Regions from separate parts of the Homoserinibacter sp. YIM 151385 genome, predicted to be linked through region 2. Evidence: predicted binding sites of a transcription regulator. Region 2 holds the regulator's gene; the other holds the start of a gene.
The links. The regulator LexA, encoded in region 2, represses DNA repair genes until DNA is damaged. The targets are predictions, from matches to a motif close to TCGAACANNTGTTCGA.
Positions count from the first base shown of each region.

Region 1: OF852_RS07990 (Rv2578c family radical SAM protein) is a predicted target of LexA. The motif match lies at 1,910-1,925, and genes of this name have one in related genera.

Region 1 is NZ_CP115175.1:1,645,513-1,649,918, reverse strand. It holds gene OF852_RS08000 (SGNH/GDSL hydrolase family protein) at 1-230, shown strand, start outside; gene OF852_RS07995 (malate:quinone oxidoreductase) at 274-1,752, shown strand; gene OF852_RS07990 (Rv2578c family radical SAM protein) at 1,934-3,052, shown strand; gene OF852_RS07985 (response regulator transcription factor) at 3,100-3,825, shown strand; gene OF852_RS07980 (thymidine kinase) at 3,826-4,406, shown strand, end outside.
Region 2 is NZ_CP115175.1:978,630-983,035, forward strand. It holds gene hisB (imidazoleglycerol-phosphate dehydratase HisB) at 1-340, opposite strand, end outside; gene OF852_RS04705 (histidinol-phosphate transaminase) at 351-1,430, opposite strand; gene OF852_RS04710 (LysM peptidoglycan-binding domain-containing protein) at 1,474-1,887, opposite strand; gene lexA (transcriptional repressor LexA) at 2,137-2,814, shown strand; gene OF852_RS04720 (DUF4184 family protein) at 2,811-3,545, opposite strand; gene metE (5-methyltetrahydropteroyltriglutamate--homocysteine S-methyltransferase) at 3,592-4,406, opposite strand, start outside.

The DNA.
Region 1 (4,406 bases), 670 kb from region 2:
TCGTGGAGCCGTTCTGGTACACCGACGAGCGACCCGAGTCGGTCGCGGCGATCATCGGCTGGGTCCGGGACGCCGCAGCGGCCATCGACGCCGAGTACATCCCCGGCGCCTCCCGCTGGATCGAGGGGCATCCCGAGTGGATGGCGGCCGACGGCCTCCACCCGAACGACGAGGGGTATGCGGAGATGGCGGCGCGGATGGACGCGGAGCTCCGAAAGCTCGGCCTCTGACCACCTGGCGGGCGCCCTCCCGGCGGGCTCCTAGAATGGGCGGGTGACGACGAAGCCTCTCGACGTAGCCCTCATCGGCGGAGGGATCATGAGCGCGACGCTCGGGACGATCCTCAAGCAGCTCGAGCCGAGCTGGACGATCGGCATCTTCGAGCAGCTCAGCGACGTCGCCCTCGAGAGCTCGAACCCGTGGAACAACGCCGGCACCGGGCACAGCGCCCTCTGCGAGCTCAACTACACGCCCGAGAAGGCGGACGGCTCGATCGACATCTCGAACGCCGTCAAGGTCAACGAGCAGTTCCAGGTCTCGCGCCAGCTGTGGTCGCACCTCGCCGACACGGGCGTCCTGCCGGACCCCTCGCGCTACATCTCGAGCGTGCCGCACATGAGCTTCGTGTGGGGGACCGAGAACGTCGAGTACCTCCGCAAGCGCTACGAGGCGCTCAAGGACCACCCGCTCTTCGCGGGCATCGAGTACTCGGAGGATGCGGCCGTGATCCGCCGCTGGGCGCCGTCGCTCATCCCCGGCCGCCGCCGCGACCAGCCGATCGCGGCGACCTACACGGCCGCCGGCACCGACATCGACTTCGGCTCGCTCACCCGCCTGCTGTTCGGCGGCCTCACCTCGCTCGAGGGCGTGACGCTGGAGACGGACCACCGCGTGAAGCGCCTGAAGCGCGACCGCGAGGGCCTCTGGCACGTCGGCATGTCGCACGAGATCGGCGGCACCTACATCGAGAAGACGGCGCGCTTCGTGTTCGTCGGCGCCGGCGGCGGCGCGCTCAACCTGCTGCAGAAGGCCGGCATCCCGGAGATCCGCGGCTACGGCGGCTTCCCCATCAGCGGCCAGTTCCTCCGCACCGACGACCCCGAGATCGTCGCGAAGCACACCGCGAAGGTGTACGGGAAGGCCTCGGTCGGCGCCCCGCCGATGTCGGTGCCGCACCTCGACACCCGGGTCGTGGACGGCAAGTCGAGCCTGCTGTTCGGCCCCTACGCCGGCTTCTCGACGAAGTACCTCAAGCAGGGCTCGTGGCTCGACCTCTTCCGCGCGCTGCGGCCGCACAACATCGGCACCTTCCTCGGCGCGGGGCTCAGCAACCTCGACCTCGTGCGCTACCTCGTCAGCGAGGTCTTCGCGAGCCGCAGGAAGAAGATCGCCGCGCTCCAGGAGTTCGCGCCGAAGGCCGACGGCTCCGCCTGGCGCCTCATCACGGCGGGCCAGCGCGTGCAGATCATGAAGCGCGGCGCCGACGGCAAGCCGGTGATCCAGTTCGGGACCGAGGTCATCTCGGGCGCCGACGGCTCCATCGCGGGGCTCCTCGGCGCCTCGCCGGGTGCCTCGACGGCCGCGCCCATCATGTTCTCGCTCATCGAGCAGTGCTTCCCGGACCGGGTCGAGGCGTGGCGTCCGCGCATCGAGGAGATGGTGCCGAGCTACGGCCAGCGCCTCGCCGACAACAAGCAGAAGGCGAAGCGCTCGCTCGCCCGCACGGCGAAGGCCCTGCAGATCACGACCTGAACCAGATGCGGGTTTCTCCGCATTCGCACGGAGGATCCCCGGTGCGAACGCGGAGAAACCCACATCTCGAGCACGCGGGACGGTTGACGCCTGAGCGGGCCGGCTCCGGACGGCACGGTCGATCGTCCACTGTTCCGTTTCGTCGCTTGCCGGATGCTCGAACATGTGTTCGAATGTCCGCATGCGGTGGAGCGGGCAGGCACTCGAGTCGGAGGCGGTCTCGGCGCTGGCCCCGCTCGCGCGGCTGAGCAATGTGGTGCGCTCCGTCTCGACCCCCGAGTTCGCGGGGGTCACCTTCCACGAGATCCTCGCGAAGAGCGCGCTCAACCGCGTGCCCGGCGCGAGCGCCCTGCCCTTCGGCTGGACGGTCAATCCCTACCGCGGCTGCTCGCACGCCTGCGTCTACTGCTTCGCGCGTCCCACGCACGAGTACCTCGACCTCGATGCGGGGCGGGATTTCGACAGTCAGGTGGTCGTGAAGGTCAACGTCGCGGAGGTCCTCGCGCGCGAGCTCGCCCGCCCGAGCTGGGGCCGGCATCCCGTCGCCCTCGGCACGAACACCGACCCCTACCAGCGCGCCGAGGGGCGCTACCGGCTCATGCCGGGCATCGTCGCAGCACTCGCCGCCTCGGGCACGCCGCTGAGCATCCTCACGAAGGGCACGCTGCTGCGGCGGGACCTGCCGCTGCTCGTGGAGGCCTCCGAGCGCGTCCCCGTCGACGTCTCGATGTCCATCGCCGTCTTCGATCCGGAGCTGCAGGCGAGCATCGAGCCGGGCACCCCGTCGACGGCGGCGCGCCTCGCGACCGTGCGCGCCCTGCGGGAGGCGGGCCTCGGGTGCGCCGTCTTCCTCATGCCCGTCCTGCCCCACCTCACCGACTCCCGCGCCGCGCTCGACGAGGCGCTCGGCCGGATCGCCGAGGCCGGCGCGACGAGCGTCGCCTACTCGGCACTGCACCTGCGACCCGGCGTGCGGGAGTGGTTCCGCGACTGGCTCGCGCGCGAGCACCCCGATCTCGTGCCGCGCTACGCGGAGCTCTACGGCACCTCCGTCTACGCGCCGAAGGAGTACCGACGCTGGCTCGCGCAGCGGATCCGCCCCCTCATCCGCAAGCACGGGCTGGATCGCGCCGAGCTCGAGCAGGGCACGGGCACGCTGCGCTCCTCCGCGCGCCGGGAGGGCCGCGCCGGCGCGATCGTGCCCGGCGGCGCGCGCCGGGGGAGCGGCGCCGGAGCGACGCGGCTCGCCGCCGAGCTCGCACCCGAGACGGCGGCGGCGCTCCAGCCGACCCTGTTCTGAGCGTCGCGCGGGGTGGACGGCCGGTGCGCGGCAATAGGCTTAGGGGCATGAGCATGTCCGATGCGGCGTCGAGCCCCCCGGCGTCGGCTGCGCTGCCGGGCACGGCGGCGGACGGCATCGAGACGCCCGAGCGGCGCATCCGCCTCGCCATCCTCGACGACCACGAGGTCCTCCTCGACGCGCTGTCCACGTGGATCGGCGCCAACGCGCGCGACTTCGAGGTCGTCCTCGTCGCGGCGACCTGGCTGCAGCTCGTCCACAGCGCCAACTTCCCCACCGACCTCGTCTTCATCGACTTCCAGCTCAACGAGCCCGTCTCCATCGAAGCCCGCGTGCGCACCTGCCGCGCCGCCGGCGCCAAGGTCGTCGTCCTCACCAGCCTCGACACCCGCGAGGCGCGCGACCGCGCCCTCGCGGCCGGTGCCGCCGACTTCCTCTCCAAGTCGCTGCCCATGAGCGAGGTCATGGATGCCGCCCGCCGGGTCATGGGCCTCCAGGGCGAGCAGCCGACCGAGCGCTCCTGGCGTCCGCTACCCGTCGGTGGCGCCGCCGCGCACGCCCGCCCGCGGCTCAGCCCCGGCGAGGAGGAGGCGCTGCGCCTCTACGTCGCCGGCCACAGCACGGCCGGCGTCGCCGAGAACATGAACGTCCAGTACGAGACCGCGAAGACCTACCTGCGGCGGGTGCGCGAGAAGTACGCCCGCGTGGGGCGACCGGCCGGCAAGAAGGCGGAGCTGATCCGTCGAGCCGCCGAGGACGGATACCTGCAGTAGATGTCGAAGCTCTACTTCCGCTACGGCGCGATGAACAGCGGCAAGTCGACCGCCCTGCTCCAGGCGGCGTACAACTACGAGGAGCGCGGACAGCGCGTGCTCCTCGCGAAGCCCGCCATCGACTCCAAAGGCGAGGCCTCCATCGTCTCCCGCCTCGGCGTCACCCGGCCCGTCGACTTCACCGTGACCGCCGAAGACGACGTCTACCAGGTGTTCACCGCCCAGCGCGAGAAGGTCATCCGGGACACCGGGCGGGATGTGAGCTGCCTCCTCATGGACGAGGTGCAGTTCCTCTCCGAGACGCAGGTCGACGACCTGCTGCGCATCGCCATCATGGAGGACGTGCCGGTGCTGGCCTACGGCATCCGCACCGACTTCCAGACGATCGCGTTCCCGGGGAGCCGCCGCCTGCTCGAGGTCGCCCACTCGCTCGAGGAGCTGAAGACGATCTGCCGCTGCGGGCGGAAGGCGATCTTCAACGCGCGGACCGTCGACGGCGAGTTCGTGTTCGACGGGGCGCAGGTCGCGATCGACGGGGTCGACGTGACGTACGAGTCGCTGTGCGGGCAGTGCTACCTGGA
Region 2 (4,406 bases):
CGGAGACGTCGACGACGGCACGCGCGAGCGCCTCGTCGAGCGGGACCAGCGCATCGCCGTAGCGGCCGATGCCCGACTTGTCGCCGAGCGCCTGGCGGATCGCGGTGCCGAGCGCGATCCCGGTGTCCTCGACCGTGTGATGCACGTCGATCTCGGTGTCGCCGGAGGCACGGACCGCGAGGTCGACGAGCGAGTGCTTCGAGAACGCGGTGAGCAGGTGGTCGAAGAAGGGCACCGTGGTCTGGATGTCGGAGCGGCCGGTGCCGTCGAGGTCGAGCGTCAGGTCGATGCTCGACTCGCTGGTCTCGCGGGTGATGCGCGCGACGCGCTGGGAGCTCATGGCCACGATCCTACCGAGGGTCGACCTCGGCCAGCGCCGCGAGGAAGGCGGTGGTCTCCTCGGCCGTGCCGGCCGTGACGCGGAGGTGGCCGGGGATGCCGGTGTCGCGGATGAGGACCTCGCGCGCGAGCAGCGCCTCGAAGACCGCGTGCGCGTCCGCGAGCCCGCCGAAGAGCACGAAGTTGGCGTGACTCGGCCAGACCGTGTAGCCGCGCGCGCCCAGCTCCGCGACCATGCGATCCCGCTGGGCCGCGATCTCGTCGACCATCGCGAGCATCGTCGGCGCGTGCTCGAGCGCCGCGACGGCGGCCGCCTGCGTGAGGGCGGAGAGGTGATACGGGAGGCGGACGAGCCGCAGCGCGTCGACGACGGCCGGGTCGGCGGCGAGGTAGCCGACGCGGGCCCCGGCGAAGGCGAAGGCCTTGCTCATCGTGCGCGAGACGACGAGGCGCTCGCGCCCCGCGAGGAGCGTGAGCGCGCTCGGCTGCCCGGCGGGCGCGAACTCGGCGTAGGCCTCGTCGACCATGACGATGCCGCGGCTCGCGCCGTAGACCGCCTCGATCGTCTCGAGCGGCAGGGGGGTGCCGGTCGGGTTGTTCGGCGAGCAGAGGAAGACGAGGTCCGGATCCTCGCGCTCGATCGCGGCGACCGCCGTCTCGGGCGAGATCCGGTAGTCGGCGTCGCGCTCGGCCGCGACCCACTCCGTGCCGGTGCCGGCCGCGATGATCGAGTGCATCGAGTACGTGGGCGGGAAGCCGAGGACGCGTCGGCCGGGGCCGCCGAAGGCCTGCAGCAGCTGCTGGATGATCTCGTTCGAGCCGTTCGCGGCCCAGACGGAGGCGGGCTGGAGGCCGTGCCCGAGATAGGCGGCGAGGTGCTCGCGGAGGACGGTGAACTCACGATCGGGGTAGCGGTTGACCGTGAGGACCGCGCGCGCGATCGCCTCGACGATGTGGCGGGCCACGTCCTCCGGGATCGGGTGGGTGTTCTCGTTGACGTTGAGCGCGTAGCGCACCTGCTGCTGCGGGGCGCCGTAGGGCGTCTGGCCGCGGAGGTCGTCGCGGATGGGGAGGTCGGCGAGCGAGGTCACCCGACGATTTTAGAGCGCTCGCGCGGCGTCGCCGCGCCCCGGCTCAGGAGTCGTACCGCGCCGGGATCGCGATGCGCTGGCCGGCCTCGAGGGCGCCGCCGTCGAGGCGGTTGAGCGCGACGAGCTCGTCGACGAGCGTCCGGGTGTCGCCCTCGGGCTCGATGGCCTCGGCGAGCTCCCACAGCGAGTCGCCCGACATGACCGTCACGTAGGACAGCTCGGCGCCGGGCTCGACGCTCGCGACGGCCGAGCCGGCGTTCATGAGGCCGAGCCCCGCGAGGAGCGCCGCCACCGGGAGCACCACGAGGGCACCGAGGACGACGCGGCCGCGGCGCGTGATGCGCAGGCGCGGGGTGCCGCCGGTGCTGGCGCGGGTCGCCGCGCTGCCGGTCGCCGTGCTCGTGATCGCCGTGCTGCTCGTGATCGCCGTACCGGTCGTGATCGCCGTGCTGGTCATGGTCGCCTCCTGGTTGGACGGATCCGGTCCGGCGCTCGGCCGGGAGGCCGGACTGGATCCGTGGTCTCGAACATAGCTTCGATCGAACATATGTTCAAGCCCCGGCCCGGATCTGCGAGGATCCGGGCCGGCTCGCCCGGCAATCCGGGCGACACGCTCGAACAGATGTTTGCCTGCACCCGCATCGGCGGATACAGTTTCGACTGTTCGAGAGATACGAGATCACGAGCCACCGACATTGGAGACGCGATGACCGACCAGGGCCCAGCCGGCCAGGGCGCAGGGGGCACCCGCCGCCGCACGAGCCTCAGCGAGAAGCAGCAGGCCATCCTCGAGTTCGTCCAGCGCTCCGTCTCGACCCGCGGCTACCCGCCGAGCATGCGCGAGATCGGCGACGCAGTCGGGCTCGCCTCCCTCTCGAGCGTCACGCACCAGCTCAAGCAGCTCGAGCTCTCCGGCTACCTCCGCCGCGACCCCAACCGGCCGCGCGCGCTCGAGGTGCTCATCGACCTCCCGCAGGCCGAGGACGCCGAGTCGAGCGCCCCCGTCGGGGACGCGGCCATGGTGCCGCTCGTCGGCCGCATCGCCGCCGGCATCCCGATCACCGCCGACCAGCAGGTCGAGGAGGTGTTCCCGCTCCCCCGGCAGCTCGTGGGCAAGGGCGAGCTCTTCATGCTCAAGGTCGTCGGCGAGTCGATGATCGACGCCGCGATCTGCGACGGCGACTGGGTCGTCGTCCGGCAGCAGCGCACCGCCGAGAACGGCGAGACGGTCGCCGCCATGATCGATGGCGAGGCGACCGTCAAGGACTTCCGCCGTCGGGACGGTCACACCTGGCTCCTCCCCCGGAACTCGGCGTTCGAGCCGATCCCCGGCGACGGCGCCGAGATCCTCGGCAAGGTCGTCGCGGTCCTCCGGGCGGTCTAGCCGCGCCCCCGCGGCACCAGCCGCCACCACGCCGCGTACGCCGCCGTGCCGAGCACGAGCACGCCGACCGCGGTCGTCGCGACGCGGAACACGAGCTGCGGCTCCACCCGGAGGCCTCCCGCGGCCCAGACGAGGAGCGCGGTCGTCGCGAACAGCCCGAGCAGTGCGCCGAGCGCGACCGCGCGCGACCGCGCCCCGAGACGCGACGGCGAGGCCGGCTCCGCGCGCGGCGTCCTCCGAACCAGGTGGACGGCCCACGCGACGAGCACGAGCGCGCCCGCGACCGTCGAGCCGTGCTGGAGCAGCGAGGTGATCGGCAGGCCGAGCACCTCGCGCTCGAGCCCGAGCGCCGACGCGACCGCGCCGCGGTGGGTGAATGCGTCCCAGCCGAGGTGGGTGGCGATCCCGATGAGCGCCGCCCCGGTTGCCGGGAGCCACTCCCGAGCCGCGACCCGACGGCGCGCGGGCGGCACGCGCACCCGCAGCGGCGCGGGCAGGAGGTCGGCGACGGGATCGCGCAGCCAGCCGCGCCAGACCCCGAACAGCAGGAGCGCGAGCGCGAGGTCCAGCGTGACGGCGCCCAGCAGCGAATGGCTCAGGCCCCGCGGCACCTCGATCGGCGCGTAGTAGAGCAGATCGGGCGCCATCGTGCCGAGCACGAGCGCCGCGGGCGGCAGCCCCGAGCGGAGGAACGGGAGCGCCGCGGCGGCGTGGCTCGGGGTGAAGGGCACCCCGGCATCCTCCCCCACGCAGGACGGGAGGATGCCGGGGATCGCGTCAGACCCGGACGCCCTCGCGCACGCGACGCGCGGCCTCGACGAGATGCTCGAGCGAGGCGACCGTCTCCTCGTAGCCGCGGGTCTTGAGACCGCAGTCGGGATTGACCCACAGGCGATCGGCCGGGATCGCCCGCGCCGCCGTCTCGAGGAGCTCCGAGATCTCCTCCGTGCCCGGCACCCGCGGCGAGTGGATGTCGTAGACGCCCGGGCCGATCCCTCGCGAGAACCCGGAGCGCTCGAGGTCGTCGACCACCTCCATGCGGGAGCGCGCCGCCTCGATCGAGGTGACATCCGCATCCAGCCCGTCGATCGCGTCGATCACGGCGCCGAACTCCGAGTAGCAGAGGTGCGTGTGGATCTGCGTCGCGGGGGCGGCGCCCGCCGTCGCGAGGCGGAACGCGCGCACCGACCAGTCGAGGTAGGCCGGCTGCGCCGCGAGGCGGAGCGGCAGGAGCTCTCGGAGCGCCGGCTCGTCGACCTGGACGATCCGGATGCCGGCCGCCTCGAGGTCGGCGATCTCGTCGCGCAGCGCGAGCGCCACCTGCTCCGCCGTCTCGCCGAGCGGCTGATCGTCGCGCACGAAGGACCAGGCGAGGATCGTGACGGGGCCGGTCAGCATCCCCTTCACGTGCTTCGACGTGAGCGACTGCGCGTAGCTCGACCACGCGACCGTGATCGGCTCGGGGCGCGCGACGTCGCCCCAGAGGATCGACGGCCGTGTCGCGCGGGAGCCGTAGGACTGCACCCAGCCGTGCTGCGTGACCGCGAAGCCGTCGAGGTGCTCGGCGAAGTACTGAACCATGTCGTTGCGCT